One region of the Motilibacter rhizosphaerae genome, then DNA from elsewhere that is predicted to be linked to it. Evidence: riboswitches for the same ligand, from Rfam matches in the RefSeq annotation. Region 1 holds a riboswitch; each other region holds the start of a gene.
The links. A riboswitch is a leader RNA that binds a small molecule or an ion and turns the genes downstream of it on or off. The one in region 1 is predicted to bind cyclic di-AMP.
Positions count from the first base shown of each region.

Region 2: another riboswitch for cyclic di-AMP. It lies ahead of EV189_RS21030 (transglycosylase family protein); the one in region 1 lies ahead of EV189_RS14345 (C40 family peptidase).
Region 3: another riboswitch for cyclic di-AMP. It lies ahead of EV189_RS03450 (C40 family peptidase); the one in region 1 lies ahead of EV189_RS14345 (C40 family peptidase).

Region 1 covers NZ_SGXD01000003.1:767,672-773,015, forward strand. The annotation lists gene EV189_RS14325 (SAF domain-containing protein) at 1-475, shown strand, start outside; gene mscL (large conductance mechanosensitive channel protein MscL) at 550-984, shown strand; gene EV189_RS14335 (hypothetical protein) at 1,044-1,229, opposite strand; gene EV189_RS14340 (histidine phosphatase family protein) at 1,271-1,852, shown strand; gene EV189_RS14345 (C40 family peptidase) at 1,985-2,893, opposite strand; cyclic di-AMP (ydaO/yuaA leader) riboswitch at 2,896-3,056, opposite strand; partial or broken gene EV189_RS14350 (metal-dependent transcriptional regulator) at 3,281-3,961, opposite strand; gene EV189_RS14355 (cryptochrome/photolyase family protein) at 4,087-5,344, shown strand, end outside.
Region 2 covers NZ_SGXD01000004.1:367,595-372,938, forward strand. The annotation lists gene EV189_RS16705 (RNA polymerase sigma factor) at 1-619, opposite strand, end outside; gene EV189_RS16710 (SpoIIE family protein phosphatase) at 835-2,532, opposite strand; gene EV189_RS16715 (universal stress protein) at 2,698-3,102, opposite strand; gene EV189_RS16720 (DUF3072 domain-containing protein) at 3,269-3,505, opposite strand; cyclic di-AMP (ydaO/yuaA leader) riboswitch at 3,732-3,878, shown strand; gene EV189_RS21030 (transglycosylase family protein) at 3,895-4,560, shown strand; gene EV189_RS20335 (CehA/McbA family metallohydrolase domain-containing protein) at 4,592-5,344, opposite strand, start outside.
Region 3 covers NZ_SGXD01000001.1:760,231-765,574, reverse strand. The annotation lists gene EV189_RS03465 (hypothetical protein) at 1-1,235, opposite strand, end outside; gene EV189_RS03460 (hypothetical protein) at 1,232-1,525, opposite strand; gene EV189_RS03455 (Gfo/Idh/MocA family protein) at 1,755-2,810, opposite strand; gene EV189_RS03450 (C40 family peptidase) at 2,840-3,421, opposite strand; cyclic di-AMP (ydaO/yuaA leader) riboswitch at 3,427-3,584, opposite strand; gene EV189_RS03445 (NAD-dependent epimerase/dehydratase family protein) at 3,788-4,555, shown strand; gene EV189_RS03440 (glycosyltransferase) at 4,480-5,344, opposite strand, start outside.

The DNA of each region.
Region 1 (5,344 bases):
CGACGTGCGGATCCCGCCGGGCGCGGTGCCGTCCGCGGCACTCCCCCGTGCCCGGCTGCTCGGGCGCACGCTCGCGACGCCGGTCCACCGCGGCGAGGTGCTCACCGACCTCCGGCTCGTGGGCGCGGGCCTGGCCGGCGGGCTGCGGCGGGGCGAGGCCCTCGTCCCCGTGCGCCTGGCGGACCCGCAGGTCGCGCGGCTGCTGCGGGCCGGCGACGTCGTCGACCTCGTCGCGCTCGCGAGCGGCTCCGCTGGGCTCGACGGCGGGCTCGAGGGCGGGGCGTCCCTCGACGGGACACCCGGCCCGGGCGCGCTGCGCGCGCGCGTCGTGGCGGTGCCGCCCGCGCCGACCGCGGCGCTGGGTGCGGGCGGCACCGGGGCGCTCGTCCTCGTCGCCGTCCCCTCGGCCGCGTCCGTCGCCGCCGCCCGCGCGTCGGCGTACGCGGTCGTCGTGCGGCCGCCCGACGACCGGTAGCGTGCCGTGCAGGACCGACGTCGAGCTCCCGGCGCCCTCCCGGCCCGGGCTCTCCCGACCAGGAGGAGACCTCCGTGCTCAAGGGCTTCCGCGACTTCATCCTGCGCGGCAACATCATCGACCTCGCGATCGCCGTCGTCATCGGCACCGCGTTCACCGCCCTCGTGGCCTCCGTGACCGACGCCCTGCTCAAGCCGCTCATCGGGCTGTTCCTGGGCGGCGCCTCGACGAGCGGCGGCACCCTCACGATCAGCGACCAGCAGTTCAAGTTCGGCCAGGTGATCAACGCGGGGATCACGTTCCTCATCACCGCCGCGGTCGTCTACTTCCTCGTCGTGGTGCCCACGCGGGAGATCCTCGAGCGGCTGAACCGCGGCGACGTCGCGCCCCCGGTGGCCGTGCCCGAGGACATCGTGCTGCTGCGCGAGATCCGCGACGCCCTGCTCTCCGAGCGCGGCGTCGGCGGGACGGCGACCGCTCCCGAGCCCGGCGTGCCGCCCGTCGGCTGAGCGCCCGGCAGGCGTCGCACGCCAACCGGCACCCGGCAGGGCGCCGCGACCCGCGTCCGCTACCCGCCGTGGTGCGGCGGCACCTCGCGGAGCAACCGGTCGTCGTCCGAGCCGTGCTGCTCGTCGCCCCACCCGCGGTCGCGCTCGTCGCTCGTCACGTCGGGCAGCAGCTGGTCCGCGACGTCCTCGCTCGACGAGGCGGAGGAGCGGCGGGCCGGGGGGTGGGGCGGAGGCTGACCGGGCACGCTGCCCAGCGTACGGACCCCCACGCTCCCGAGGAGGCACGGTGGCGACGCTCGTCCTGCTGCGGCACGGCCAGACCGAGTGGTCGAGGGACGGCAGGCACACCTCGCGCACGGACCTGCCGCTGACGCCGGTCGGCGAGGACCAGGCGCGGGCGCTCGCGCCCGCCGTGCGCTCGTTCGCCTTCGGGCTGGTCCTCGCCAGCCCGCGGCAGCGGGCGGTCGCGACCGCACGGCTGGCGGGGCTCGACCCCCAGCTCGACGACGACCTGGTCGAGTGGGACTACGGCCGCTACGAGGGCGTCACCACTGACGAGATCGTCGAGCGCGACGGCCCCTGGAACATGTGGCAGGACGGCGCCCCGGGCGGCGAGGACGCCGCCGCGGTGGGCGCCCGCGTGGACCGCGCCCTCGCTCGTGTCCGGCCCGTCCTCGACGAGGGCCACGACGCCTGCGTGGTGGCCCACGGGCACGTGCTGCGCGTGCTGGCCGCGCGCTACCTCGCGCTGCCGCCGAGCGAGGGAGCGCACCTGCGGCTCGACACGGGGACGGTCTGCACGCTCGGCACCGAGCACGGCCGGCCCGTGCTCACCGGGTGGAACGTCCCCGCCTGCGCCTGGGGCTGACCCCCGGCAGGGACGCCTGCGCAGCCCCGGAGACGCGCTCGCCCCCTGCCGGAAGGGGGGCCGGCAGGGGGCGGGGGCGGGTCCTGAGGAGGAGCCGCGGACGCAGGCGCGCAGGGAGCGCGCTGACGACGACTAGGCCACGCGGCCGTACGAGACCGAGCTCGTCCAGGCCTTGTGCAGCCCGACGCGGGTGCCCGGGTGCTGCGCCTCGTACCAGTAGCCGCCGCCCGCGTAGATCGCGACGTGGCTGACCCGGCCGCCGCGGCTGACGAAGACGAGGTCGCCGGGGCGCACCTGCGAGCGGCTGATCCGCTGGACGCGGCTGCGCATCGCGGCCGACGAGTGCGGCAGCGCGATGCCGAGCTGGCGGTAGACGTAGCTGACGTAGCCCGAGCAGTCGAAGCCGCTGCGGGGCGAGGTGCCGCCGTAGCGGTAGCGGCCGCCGGCGTTGGCGCGGGCCGCGGCGAGGACCAGCTTGCCGAACGCGAGCGAGCCGGGCGTGCCGTCGAGGCTGACGCTGCGGATGCTCGCGCGCTTCGCCCCGGCGACGCCGAGCGCCCGCCACGTCGCCTGCGTCACCGTGCCGGTGACCTGGAGGCCCGACGCGCGCTGGAAGCGGCGCACGGCCGACGCGGTGGCCGCGCCGTAGGTGCCGCTCGGGCGCACACCGAGGCGGCGCTGCACGAAGCGGACCGCGCCGCCGCGCGAGCGGGTGTCGAGGAGGGGGTGCGCGGCGACGACCGGGGTGACGGTCGGCCGGGCGCGCAGGAGGCTCGCGGCCGTGGCGCGGACCGCGGCGTGCGCCGGGGTCGCGTGCTCCACGTGGGCGGAGCGGGAGCTCGCGGCGGAGGCGGTGCCGGTGCTGCCGACGGTGCCGGCGATCGCCGCAGCCGCGACGGGCAGGGCCGCGACGCGCGCGGCGGTGCGGCTCGGGGCAGCGGGCCGGCGGTGGGCGCCCGGCCCGCGGCGCTGCGCAGGGACGGTGGCACGTGCGGCGTCCAGGGTCGACGAGGGCACGTCGAGGTCCAGGGCAGCGTTCAACGCATGTCCTTCTCCGACGCCTGCGAGGTGAGCTGTCGGGTTCGGACGGGGAAGTCGCCCGGCTGCAGAAGCAGCTTCACCCCTAGGACGCTGTCGCCAGCGCCCGCCACACCTTGGGTCCCCCGCTCCTGCCGTGCGGTCGTCGAGACGGCCACGTCCCCTAGGCCAGGGCAGGACTCGGCGTCCGACCGGGGACGCCTCCCCCGGGAGGAGGAGGCGAACCGGAGATTACGAGAAAGTCACGATCGGCGCTACCCCTTCGAGGCCTGAGCCGCGCACGGAGTGGCGTACGTCACGTCACCCGGCCGGCGCAGGGTCGATCGTCCGCGCGTAGGAGGCGACCTCCTCCGCAGGGAGGACGACGTCGGGCCGGGTCTCGCCGGGGACGGCGACGAACACGTGCAGCCCGTCGGCGCGGTCGAGCTCGGCGCTCTCGCCCCCCGACCCGACGAGGAACCCCTCGCCGGTGGCGCGCACGGTGACGACCGCTCCGGGGCGCAGCCCGATGCGCCGCATGGTGGCGAGCAGGTCGGGGTCGGTCTGCACGGGCTCGCCGATGCGGCGCACGACCACCGAGACGGTCTCGCCCTCCACCGCGGCTGCGGGCAGCGGCACCACGCCCTGGCGGAACTCCTCGTGCGGGTCCTGCTCCCCGAGCTCCTCGAGCCCCGGGATCGGGTTGCCGTACGGCGAGTGCGTCGGGTGCTCGAGCAGGTCGAGCAGGCGCCGCTCGACCGCCTCGCTCATGACGTGCTCCCAGCGGCACGCCTCCTCGTGGACGTGCTCCCAGTCCAGGCCGATGACGGAGACGAGCAGGCACTCGGCCAGCCGGTGCTTGCGCATGACGCGCACGGCGGCGGAGCGGCCGACGTCGGTGAGCACGAGCCGGTTGCCCTCCCCGAGGCCGACGAGCCCGCCGCGCTGCATGCGCGCGACCGTCTGGCTCACGGTCGGTCCGCTCTGCCCCAGGCGCTCGGCGATGCGGGCGCGCATGGGGGGCACGCCCTCCTCCTCGAGCTCGTAGATCGTGCGGAGGTACATCTCGGTCGTGTCGATGAGATCGCTCACCCCTCGATTGTCCCTGCCGGCGCAAGGCGGGCGGTAGCCGAGCGCGCGGGCGGCCCCGGAGCGGCGCACGGACGGCCGGCGGGGTCGGGGTGCCGCGCCCGTCGCCCGGCCGTACGGTCGGGGGCGTGAGCGCTGCAGCAGCCCGCCCCGGCGTCCTGTGGTTCCGCCGCGACCTGCGGCTGCACGACCACCCGGCCCTGGTGGCGGCCGCCGCGGGAGGGCCGGTCCTCCCGCTGTTCGTGCTCGACCCCCTGCTCTGGGGTCCCAGCGGCGACGTGCGGCGCGCCTGGCTCGTCCGCTCCCTGGAGCACCTCGACGCCTCGCTCGGTGGCCGCCTCGTCGTGCGCCACGGCGACCCGGTCGAGGTCGTGCCCCGCGTCGCCGCGGAGCTCGAGGCCGCCGCGGTCCACGTCACGGCCGACGCCGGTGTCTACGGCCGGCACCGCGACGCCGCCGTCGAGGCCGCGCTCGCCGCCGCTCCGGGCGCAGTCCCCTTCGTCCGCAGCTCCACGCCGTACGCCGTCGCCCCCGGGACGCTCAAGAACGGCTCCGGCAGCCCGTTCCAGGTCTTCTCGCCCTTCCAGCGCGCCTGGCTGCGCGAGGGGTGGCCCGCGCCGGCCCCGCGGCCGCGTACCCGCTGGGTCGAGAGCGTCGCGTCCGAGGGGCTGCCACCCGCGCCCGACCTCGGCGGCGTCGAGCTCCCGGAGCCCGGGGAGCGCGCGGCCCTCCGCCGGTGGGAGGCCTTCCGCGAGGAGCTGCTGCCGGCGTACGCGGGGGCGCGCGACCGCCCGGACAAGCCGGGCACGAGCGCGCTCTCGGTGCACCTGAAGTACGGCGAGGTGCACCCGCGCACGCTGCTCGCGGGGCTGGCGGACGTGCCCGGCGAGGGTGCGGAGCGCTTCCGCAGCGAGCTGTGCTGGCGCGACTTCTACGCCGACGTGCTGTGGAACCGCCCGGACAGCGCGTGGCACCCCCTCAAGCCGGAGGCCGAGGTCCCGTCCGACACCGGCCACCTCGCCGACGAGCGGTACGCCGCGTGGGCGGAGGGGCGCACCGGCTTCCCGATCGTCGACGCCGGGATGCGCCAGCTGCTGCGCGAGGGCTGGGTGCACAACCGGGTGCGGATGGTCGTCGCGTCGTTCCTCGTCAAGGACCTGCACCTCCCGTGGCAGCGCGGGGCGCGGCACTTCCTGCACCACCTGCGCGACGGGGACCCCGCGAGCAACAACCAGGGCTGGCAGTGGGTGGCGGGGACGGGGACCGACGCCGCGCCGTACTTCCGCGTCTTCAACCCCGTCACCCAGGGCAAGGAGCACGACCCCCAGGGCGACTACGTGCGGCGCTACGTCCCCGAGCTGCGCGGGGTCGCCGGCAAGGCCGTGC
Region 2 (5,344 bases), on a different contig from region 1:
CCTCGCTCTCCGGCTCGGCCGCGGGGGCCGCGGCAGCCTCCGGAGCGGCGGGGGCGGCGACGGCCGCGGGGGTGGCGGCGTCGGCCGGCTCGTCCTCGGCCGCGTCGTCCTCGACGACGGCGACCACGGCCTCGTCCTCGACGACGACCTCGGCCTCGAGGTCGACGGCGACGTCCTCGAGGTCGGCGATGTCCTCGAGCTCGACGGCCTCGTCGCCCTCGGCGACCTCGGCGACGACGGCCTTCTTCGCGGCGCGCTTGGCGGGCGCCTTCGGGCCCGCGCCGTCGCCGTCCACCGGCGCGGCCTGCAGCGGCGCCGCCTTGCGCGGGCGCTTCGGCTCGGCGTCGGGGAGGGCGGAGGTCGCGGTGGCGCGGCGGGCGGCCGCGGCAGCCACGGCGCGCCGCTTGACCGGAGCGGGAGCGGGGTCGAGGGCCACGACGACACCTTCCTCGGCCAGGGCCCGGAGCACCGCCTTCACCCGCGAGACCTCGATGCGGCCCTCGCACGCGTCGCGGACGGCAGCCGCGGAGACCGTGCCCGTGGTGCGGCCCTGCAGCAGCAGCTGCTGGACCTCGGGGACGGCGAACTCGGGCGGGAGCGGGCGGGGCGGGACCGACACCTACGACCTCTCGACGGGGGGAAGCGGCACGTGCTGCCGGGCGGGTCGCAGCGGCGGCAACGTCCCATTGTGGCACGCGCGGCGCGGCCGGGACAGGCCGAGACGAGGCCGGGCGCACCGCAGCGGGGACCGCCGGTCAGGGCGACCGGCGACCGCCAGCGTACGCGCTCGCGGGACCCTGCTCCGGGGAGCGGCCGTCGCGGGGGTGCCCGGGCTCAGAGCCGCACGCCGAGCACGGTGACGTCGTCGCGGCGCGCCGGCACCGGCACGCCGGCGGCGACGACGACGTCGAGCAGGGCGTCGAGCGAGGGGTCGGTGGCGCGCACCGCGGCACCGCCGGCGCCCACCACCAGCGCGTCGAGGCCGGCGCCGATGCCGCCCTCCCGGGTCTCGACGAGCCCGTCGCTGAAGACGACCACCGCGTCACCGCGGCCGAGCGGGAGCACCCGCTCGGCGCGGCCCTCCGGCATCCCGAGCGGCGTGCTGTCCTCGATGACGGAGAGCAGCTCGGCGCGGCCGTCGGCGCGCACGGCGAGCACCGGGGGGTGGCCCGCCGAGGTCGCGGTGATCGTGCCCGCCACGGGGTCGACCACGGCGTAGACCAGCGTGACGATCTGGTCCACCTCCTCCGTGGCGGAGAAGACCCGGTCGAGCCCCTGGAGCACGACGCGGGGCGAGGGGTCGGTGAAGGCGAGCGCGCGCAGGGCCGAGCGCACCCGGCCCATCCCGGCCGCGGCGCGCACCCCCTTGCCCATGACGTCGCCGAGGACGACCGCGAGCCGCCCGTCGGGGAGCACGAACGCGTCGTACCAGTCGCCGCCCACGCTCGTCGTGTCGTTGCGCCCGACCGGCCCCAGGGCCGCGGGGAGGTAGCGGGCGGCGAGCTCGACGCCGGGCACGACGGGGAGCCGCGCGGGGAGCAGGCTGCGCTGGAGGGCCTGGGCCGTCGAGTGCTCGCGGTCGTAGAGCAGCGCGCGCTCCACGGCGAGCGCCACGTGCCCGCCGAGCGCCTCGAGGGACACGCGCTCCTCGGGCGGCAGCGTGCGGCTCTCACCGAAGGCGACCCGGAGCACGCCGAGGTTGCCGGTGACCGTCGTGAGCGGCAGCCAGGCCCAGGAGTGCTCCCCCGCCGCCGTGACGCTCGGCCCGACCTCCGCGGGGTCGAGGCCCACCGCGGCGAGCCCCTCCACCGAGGAGACGTAGACCGCGCGGCCGGTGCGGGTCGCGACCGCCGTGGGCGTGCGCGCGTCGGAGGGCACGCGCAGCGGCAGCGGGCCGCCGCCGAGGACGGGGAGGCCGGAGCCCGAGACGTACGCGACCTGCTCGGCCTCGGCGACGGCGAGGCTCGCGCCGACCGCGCCGAACCCCTCGCGCATCTCCTCGGCGAGCACCGTCCCGACGTCGGCGAGCGTGAGCGCCTTCGCCAGGCGCGTGGTGACCGTGAGCAGCCGCTCCCCCCGGCGGTACGCCGCGCGCAGCGCGTCCTCCATGCGCCGCCGCGCGGTGACGTCGGAGACGAACACCGCGACCCCGACGACCCGGCCCTCCGAGCGGACGGGGAACCACTGCGACTGCCAGCGGGTGCGCGAGCCGTCCCCTGTGATGAGGACGAAGTCGTCGTCGTGCACGCTCGCGCCGTCGAGGACGACCCGGCGCAGCACGGCCTCGACCGCGAGGCCGAGGTCGCCGAGCAGCTCGCTGGGGCGCCGGCCGAGGTGCGCCTCGATGGGGTGGCCGTTGGCCGAGGCCAGCACCCGGTTGATCCGGCGGTAGCGCAGGTCAGCGTCGTAGAGCGCGAAGCCCAGCGGCGCCTCGCGCACGAGCGTGTCGAGCAGCGCCGAGTCGGTGAGGTCGAGCGCAGCGGCAGCCGCGGCCGCCGCCGACGTCCCCGTCACCTGGCCCTCGCTGGCCACCGCCCACCCCCGCTCCGCTGCGTGCACCCCTGCACAGCCGGCACTCCTCCCGCTGCGGGCACGCAGCCCGCACCGACGACGCCGGTCCCGCGTCGTGCCGTCACGCTAGCGCTTCGCGGCCGTCCGGACGCGCGATGCGACCGGATGCCCCCGTACGGCGGACGCTCAGCGGTCCTCCTCGCCCGCCTTCACGGCGAGGACGGGGCACGGGGCGTCGAGCAGGATGCGCTGCGCGTTGCTGCCGAGGATGAGCTTGCCGACCGGGGTGCGGCGGCGCAGCCCGATGACGATGACGTCGGCGCCGACCTCCTCGGCGATGGCGATGAGCTCCTCGGAGGCGTCGTGGCCGCGCACGAGCGTGCGCACCTCGTGCTCGATGCCGGCGGCGCTGAGCGCCTCGCCCACGCGCGCGAGCTCCTCCTCGTAGCCGCCCCCGGGCGCGTCCGAGGGCGCGTCGGGGACCGAGCTCACCACGACGAGGCGCTCGCGCTGGGCGCGGGCGTCCTCGGCAGCGCGGCGCAGCGCCGCACGGCCCTCGGGCTTCGGCACGTAGCCGACCACGATCGTCACCGCACGCTCTCCTCCCTGCGGGCCGCCCGCAGCGCGCCCGGCCCTCGCGGACCGGTAGCGGGAGACGCTACCGGTCGGCTCCCGGCCGCGCCCGGACCGCTCCTCGCGGAGGGGCGGTCCGGGCACGGCGAGCCGCGGGGCCACGTCCGGGGGGCGCCGGCCCTCGTCAGGAGGCGCCGCGCCCGGTCTCCTGCTGGAGCCGGTCGATCTGCTCGCTCGCCTCCGCCTTCGTCAGCCCCTCGGGGGCCTCCTCGCCCGCCTCCCGCGCGAGCGTCCCGAGGTAGCTCTCCTGGGCCCCCGTCGCGGGCTCGCCCCCGGTCACCCAGTCCTCCGGGTCCTTCTCCGCCGAGCGCGCCGCGGCGTCCCCGGTCGGCCCGCTGGTCCCTGCTGCTCCTGCTGCCACTGCCCCTCCTGGTGGGTGCGTCGTGCTCGTCGTGGTGCCCGTGCGGGCGGACGCCGGGCGGCGGTCCGCCCGCTCCAGCTGACTACCCGCGGCCCGGCGTGCGTACACCTGTTCGACACCCGCTCGGGTGGAGCTGCTGGACGCGCCGTGACCCGTCCGTTACGGTTGGCCTGCCCCACCTGTCGGCGGGGCCCTCGCGCCGCGCCGAGTCCTGCCCGGGCACGAGGCCACGTCCCACGGGCAGGAGCGGGGGACCCACTTCCCGGGTCCCGAGGTCGTCGCGCGAGCGGCGGCAGAGGGGTCCTTGGGGTGAAGCCGCGACCAGCGGCCGGGAGCAGTTCTCCTCCCGAACCCGACAGCTGACCTCGCAGGCGCGCCGGAGAGCACACGTGCGTCCTTCGCGTCCCCTGCGCGCCTACACCGGCCGCCACCGCGCCCCCGTCGCGTCCCCCGCCTCCCGCCTCGCTCCCCCGGCCGTCGCCGTGGCCGCCGGCCTGGGCATCGCGGGAGCGACGCTCGCCGCGGGCGGCACCGCCAGCGCGGCGACCCGCAGCGTCTCCTCCCGGGCCGCCAGCGCGACCGTGCACCACACCCCGCTGCTGTCGCTGCACTCGCACGGGTCCGCGGTGCGCTACCTCCAGTCGCGGCTCGGCATCGCCGTCGACGGCCGCTTCGGCGTCCGCACCCAGGCCGCCGTGCGGGCCTTCCAGCGCAGCCACGGCCTGCGCGCCACCGGCGTGGCCGACAAGTGGACCTGGCGCACGCTGCCCAAGGTCAAGCACGTGTCGCGCGACGAGGTGCGCCCCTCCACCGGTGCCGAGGGCCTCAACTGGGCCGCGCTCGCGCGCTGCGAGGCGGGCGGCAACCCGAGGGCCGTCAACGCGGCGGGCTACTACGGGCTCTACCAGTTCGACCTCGGCACGTGGCGCGGCGTGGGCGGCTCCGGCCTGCCGACGGACGCGAGCGCCGAGGAGCAGACCTACCGCGCGCAGCTGCTCTTCAAGCGCCGCGGCGCCAGCCCCTGGCCCACCTGCGGGCACCTGCTCTACAGCTGAGCGGGCTCGCGCCCGGCCGGGTCCTCTCCCCCTACGCGGGGGCGGTCCGCCAGGGACTGGCGTACGCGACGGCGCGACCGCGCGGCGTCCAGCCGGCCGCGTGCGCCCGGGCCTCCCGGTCGTCGTCCTGGGCCGGGTCGACCACGCGGACGACGACCCAGCCCGGCCGGCCGGGGGCGGCGGGCGCCCGCAGGTCGAGCTCGGCGTCGAGCGGCGTCCCGCAGGTCAGCGGGAGCACGGCCCGCACCTCGGGGAGCAGCTCACCGGCACCCGGCACCAGCACCTGCACCTCCAGCGGGCGGCCGTGCCAGGCCGGTCCGCGGTCGACGTCGAGCCGGAGCCTGCCCCCGGTCCCGTCCGGCGGCAGGGTCCCGCCCATCCCGACGCCGTCGAGGGTGGCGTCCAGCCGGAGGCCGGAGAGCCGCGTTGCGTACGTCCGCCGCGCCAGCAGCGCCTCCGCCACCCCGCTGCGGCTGTGCTCGCGCACCCAGAGCCCGGCACGCCCGCGGCCCTCGACCGTCCCCCAGCCGGTGCCGTGCTCGTCAGTCACCCCGACGAGCCCCGGCTGCCACCCCGCGTCGTGCACGGCGAGCAGCGGCGAGGGCAGCCCGTCGGCCACGCCCTCGAACAGGTAGTCCTCCCCGCGGTTGAACAGCTCGAGCGTCACCATGCGGGGGACGAGCCGCGGGTCGAGCGCGAAGCCGTCCAACCTGCCGGGCTCGCGGCCCGGGTGGTTGAAGCCGAAGAGCGGGCCCGGGCCACCGGATGGGGCAGCCCTGCGAGC
Region 3 (5,344 bases), on a different contig from region 1:
CGCAGCCCGAACCCGTCCTCGTGCGAGTGCCCGGTGAGCCGGCGGTCGGCGCGGTCCACTGGGTCGAGCGCGAAGCCGACCCACCGCGCTGCCCCGACCACGACGAGCGCGTCCCCTGCGTCGCGCACGGCGCGGCGGCCCCGGCGCGAGGACGGGTGGGCGGCCGCGACCCGCGCCCGGGCACGCGCGGCGGCGGCAGCCTCGCCGGGCCCGTACGCGAGGCGGTGGCGCAGCCCGGGCTCGCCCAGCAGGTCGGCGGTCGCCCGCTCCCTCGCCCGGCGCTCGGCGTCCGCGGCCTCGCGCAGCCGCCACGCCGCCCCCGCGCGGTCGGCCGGCGCAGCCGCGGGGTCGGCGAGCACCCGGTGCGCCGCACCGACGGACGGGGCGCGGACCGTACGGACCGCCGCTGCCGCCGGCTCCCCGGCGAGGCGGTCCGCCGCCGCCGTGATCCGGCGCAGGGCGACCGCGCCGGCCCGGCCCCCGACGACGCCCGTGGCCATGCCGACGCCGTCCCACACCACGTCGGACCAGTCGCCCGGCCCCGCGACGGCGAGCGCCAGGTGGACGAGGGCCGCGACGCCGGCCAGCGCGCCGGCGAGGGCGGCGAGCGCGGGGCCCAGCACGGGGAGCAGGAACGCCGCGGCCGCGAGCACGGTGGAGACGACGGAGAGCGCGCCCGCCAGCCGGGCGAGCCCGGCCGCGTGCGCGCGCACCACGCCGGCGGCGGCGTCCCAGGCGCGGTGGACCCAGCGCCAGTGGCCGTCGGCGAGACCGTCCCCGGAGCAGGCGCTGCGCACCGCGCGCGCCGCCCGCTCCTGCGCCTCGTCCCAGTCGCGCACGACGCCGGCCAGCGCCGTCCGGGCCCGGGTGAGGACGTCCGCGAGGTCGGCGGGCGGCGCAGCGCCGGCGGCCGCCTGCGCCTCCTGCAGGACCCGCAGACTGGCGCGCTGCGCGTCCTCGAGCGCGGGGGCGGCCGCCGACAGCGCGGACCCGACCACGCGGCAGCGCGTGGCCGCCCGGCGCAGCTCGTGGGCGACGGCGCCGGCCTCCTCGCGCAGCCGGTCCAGCGCCGCCGCCTCGCCCGGCGCGGCCGCCAGCCGCTCCAGGTCGGCCGCCTGCTGCTCGAGCGCTGCGGCCGCTGCGCGGCTGCGCGCCGCAGAGAGCCGCAGCTGCTCCGGGTCGCCGGGCACCGGGTCGTCCGCGCACAGCGGCACCCAGGAGCGCGGGCGCATCACCGCGCCCGCCCGCTGAGGGCACGGACGAGCTCGTCCTCGACCTGCGCGTAGGTCCCGAGCGACGTCCCCGCCAGCTCGCGCAGCGCCTCGACGCGGGTCAGCAGGTGGCGGCGCCGGTCGCCCCAGTCGCGCACGGCTTCGTCGACGGCGTGTCGCAGCCCGCCTGCCGGCAGCGCCCCGTCCACGTCGCCGAGCAGCCCGGGCAGGCCCTCCAGCACGCGGGACACGCCGCGCAGGTCCGCCACCGCGGTGGCGAGGAGGTCGCCGTCGACGACCAGCCGGGTGCCCATCCCGCGTCCTCCGTCCCCCGCGCACGGTGCGCGGCAGGACGGGACGCTAGGGCGGTGGAGGGCCCGCGCGCTCCGTCATCCACAGGCGGGCAGGGTTCGTCCACAGCCCCCACTGCCGTGATCATGCACGTCCTTGGGACCCAGGACCTGCATGATCACCGCAGTCGGGGGTGGGTCACCGCCGGACGGAGCGCCGACGCGCTCGGCGCCCGGAGGAGCGCCGTCGCGCTCAGAGCCGGACGGTGCGCCCCTCCTGCGACGACGTCCGCGCCGCCTCGAGCACCCGCAGCGTGGCGACGGCGTCCCGCGGGTCCACCGGGACCGGGCCCCGGCCGAGCAGCGCGTCGCGCCACCCCGCGTAGAACTCCTGCCACGCGCCGGGCAGCGTGCGCACCGGTGCGGCGTCCTCGTCGCTGCCGAGCAGCCCCCAGCGCTCCTCCGGCTCCTCGCCCCAGCCCGGGTCGGCCGGCGTGCCGCCCTCGCGCAGGGCGGCCTCCTGGGGGTCCAGCCCGTGCACGACGTACGCGCCGGCGGAGCCGAGCACGCGCAGCCGCGGGCCGAGCTGCGCGGTGAGGGCGCCGGCCCAGAGGTGCGAGCGCTCGCCGCCGACGTGCGTCAGCGCGACGAAGACGTCGTCGTCGACCGCGACCGAGTCCCGCCGCACGTGGACCTCGGCGTAGACCGACGCGACGGGGCCGAGCAGCTGCACGGCCTGGTCGACGAGGTGGCTGCAGAGGTCGTTGAGCAGGCCGCCCGCGTCCGCGGGGTCCCCGCTCTCCCGCCACCCCGGCTTGGGTACGGGCCGCCAGCGCTCGAAGCGCGACTCGTAGCGGTGGACGCGGCCGAGCCGGCCCTCGGCGACGAGCGCCTGCAGCGTGCGGAAGTCGGAGTCCCAGCGGCGGTTCTGGTAGACGGTGAGGGCGACGCCGCGCTCCTCGGCGAGGTCGACGAGGCGCTGGCCCTCCTCGCTGGTCACGGCCAGCGGCTTGTCGACGACGACGGGGAGCCCGGCCTCGAGGGAGCGGGTCGCGAGCTCCGAGTGGCTGCGGTTGGGGCTCGCCACGACCACGCCGTCGTAGGACGCCGCGTCGGCCAGGACGTCGTCGGCCGAGCCCAGCACCCGCACCCCCGGCAGGGACGCCTCGGCCCGGGCCGCGCGCTCCGCGTCGCGGGTGACGACGGCGGTGACGCGCAGGCCCGGGACCGAGGAGATGACGGGGGCGTGGAAGGTCGAGCCGGCGAGGCCGTACCCGAGGACCGCGATGCGCAGGGGGTCGGAGGACATGCCCCCATCCTGCCGCCCGCGGCAGGGGCCTAGAGGACCCGGCCGGCGACCCAGCTGCTCGTGCTGATGCGGGTCAGCGCGACGCCCTGGCCGGGCTGGCGCGCGTGCCAGATCCGCCCGTGCCCCGCGTAGATCGCGACGTGGTAGACGCGACCGCCGTGCTCGAAGAAGACCAGGTCACCGGGCTGGATGTCGGCCTTGGAGATCTTGTGCGAGCGGGAGTACTGCTCGCGGGAGGTGCGCGGCAGCGAGAGCCCCGCGTGGCGCATGACGTAGCCGGTGAAGCCGGAGCAGTCGAACGAGCGCGGACCGGTCGAGCCGTAGACGTACGGCTTGCCCTTGAGGCCGGAGGCGGTGCGCAGCGCGACCTTCACCCGCTTGGTGTGCAGGGCGAGGCGCTGGGCGTCGGCCGCGCGCTGGATCGCGTGCTGGCGGACGGCGGGGACGGAGACGCTGGCCTTCGGGCCCTTGGCGGGCTGGGTGACGGCGGCGGTCGCGGCCGAGGCGGAGCCCGCGGCGGGGACGAGGACGCCGAGCGTCGAGACGACGGCGAGGACGAGGACGGCGGCACGGCGCAGCAGCGCGTGCCCGCCAGAGATGGCGCGCAGCAAAGAGGAAGCCCTTCCAGCACGCCTGCGAAGTGAGCTGTCGGGTTCGGGACTGGAAGTGCCCCGGCCGCGTGGTGCGGCTTCACCCCGAGCCGGCGGCCTGACGGCTGCCGGCGATCTCCGTGCGGAGTGGGTCCCCCGCTCCTGTCCTCTGCGTCTGACGACCACCCACCCGGCCGGACAGGACTCGGCGTTGCCGGGGTGGGGACCGGCATGGTGCCGGCACGTATGACTACGGCAGGTTAGGCGAGGGACATGAGGGAAGTCGGGTCCTGCGGCTGTGGCGATCGTCACCCGTTGCGGGGACAACGGACGCCTCCCGCTGGTGCATCCGCACGCCCGAGCGGCACGGTGCGCGAGCATGGAGGGGTGCCCGCTGCCGTCGTCGTCACCGGTGCCCGCGGCCGCGTCGGCCGGGCGCTCGTGCCGGCGCTGGGCTCGGGCGTCGTCGCCCTCGACCTGCCCGAGCACGACGTGCGCGACCTCACCGGACTGCTGACGGCACTGCCCCTGGGCTGCGCCGTCGTGCACCTGGCCTGGGACATCCCCGGTGAGAACTACGACACGGGCACGACCGACCCCGACAACCTGGAGATGGTCCGCACCGTCCTCCGGGCCGCGGCCGAGCGGCGCGCACGGCGGGTGGTGCTCGCCAGTTCGGTGCACGCCGGAGGGGTCCGGCTGCGCCGCCCGTGGGAGCGCCGGCTGGCGCCGGACCGGGCGGGGGACCCGGCCACGCCGTACGGACGCAGCAAGGCGCGCGCCGAGCAGCTCGGGCGCGAGGCGGCCGCCGGAGGGCTCGAGGTCGTGGCGCTGCGCCTCGGCGGGGTGGCGCCGGCGCCGCTGGAGGACCCGCTCGAGCGCAGCCTCTGGCTCAGCGAGCGCGACCTCGTCGCCGCCGTCCGCGCCGCGCTCGACGTGCCGGTCGTGCCGGGCGGCTGCGCCGTCGCGTACGCGGTGTCCCGCAACCCGCGCGGGCTGCACAGCACGCGCAGCGTGCTCGGCTGGCACCCGCTCGACGGCGCGCCGCGGCGCGTGCGGGGGGCGGCCCGGCTGCGCCGCTACGCGCGGGCCCTGCGCTCGAGCACCTCCGCCACGGACGCGGCCACCAGCGGCGCGACGGCCGACGTCGAGTAGCGCTCGCCGACGAGGGCGTGGGCCTGCGCCCGGAGCGCCTCGCGGAGCCCGGCGTCCGCCCGGAGCCGCAGGACCGCCTCGACGAGCTCGCGCGCGGAGTCCGCGAGGAGCACGTGCTCGCCGTCGACGACGTCCAGGCCCTCCACGCCCTTCGGCGTGCTGACGACCGGCAGTCCGGCGGCGAACGCCTCGAGCACCTTGAAGCGGGTGCCGCTGCCCACCTGGAGCGGGACGGCGAGCACCCCCGCCCGCGCGAGGTACGGCGCCGCGTCCGGCACGGTCCCGGTCAGCAGCGCCCCCGGGGTCGCCGCGGCGCGCGCCCGCAGCGCGGGCGGCGGCCCGGAGCCGAGCACCGTCAGGTGCAGGGCCGGCGCAGCCGCGCGCAGGGCCGGCAGCGCCTCGAGCAGCACCTCGGCCGCGGCGACGTTGGGCGGGTAGCCGAGGGCGCCGGCGTACAGCACCTCGTCGAGGTCGCGGCCCTCGTCACCGGCCGGCACCTCCGGCACGTCGACCGCGTTGGGGACGACGGTCACGGGCGCGCACCCCGCGTACGTCTCGCGCAGCAGCGCCGCGTCGCGCTCGCTGCACGCCCAGACGGCGTCGACCTGCGCCACGACCGTCCCCTCGACGGCGCGGGTGCGCTCGGCGACGCGCGCCGAGAGGCCGGGCGGCAGCGCGTCGCCGCGCGCCGCGGCCATGTCGTCGTGCAGCCGGCCCTCGACGTTGTGCGCGCTGAGCACGGTCGGGACGCCGGCGGCGCGCAGCACCGGCAGCGCCCGCTGCATGACG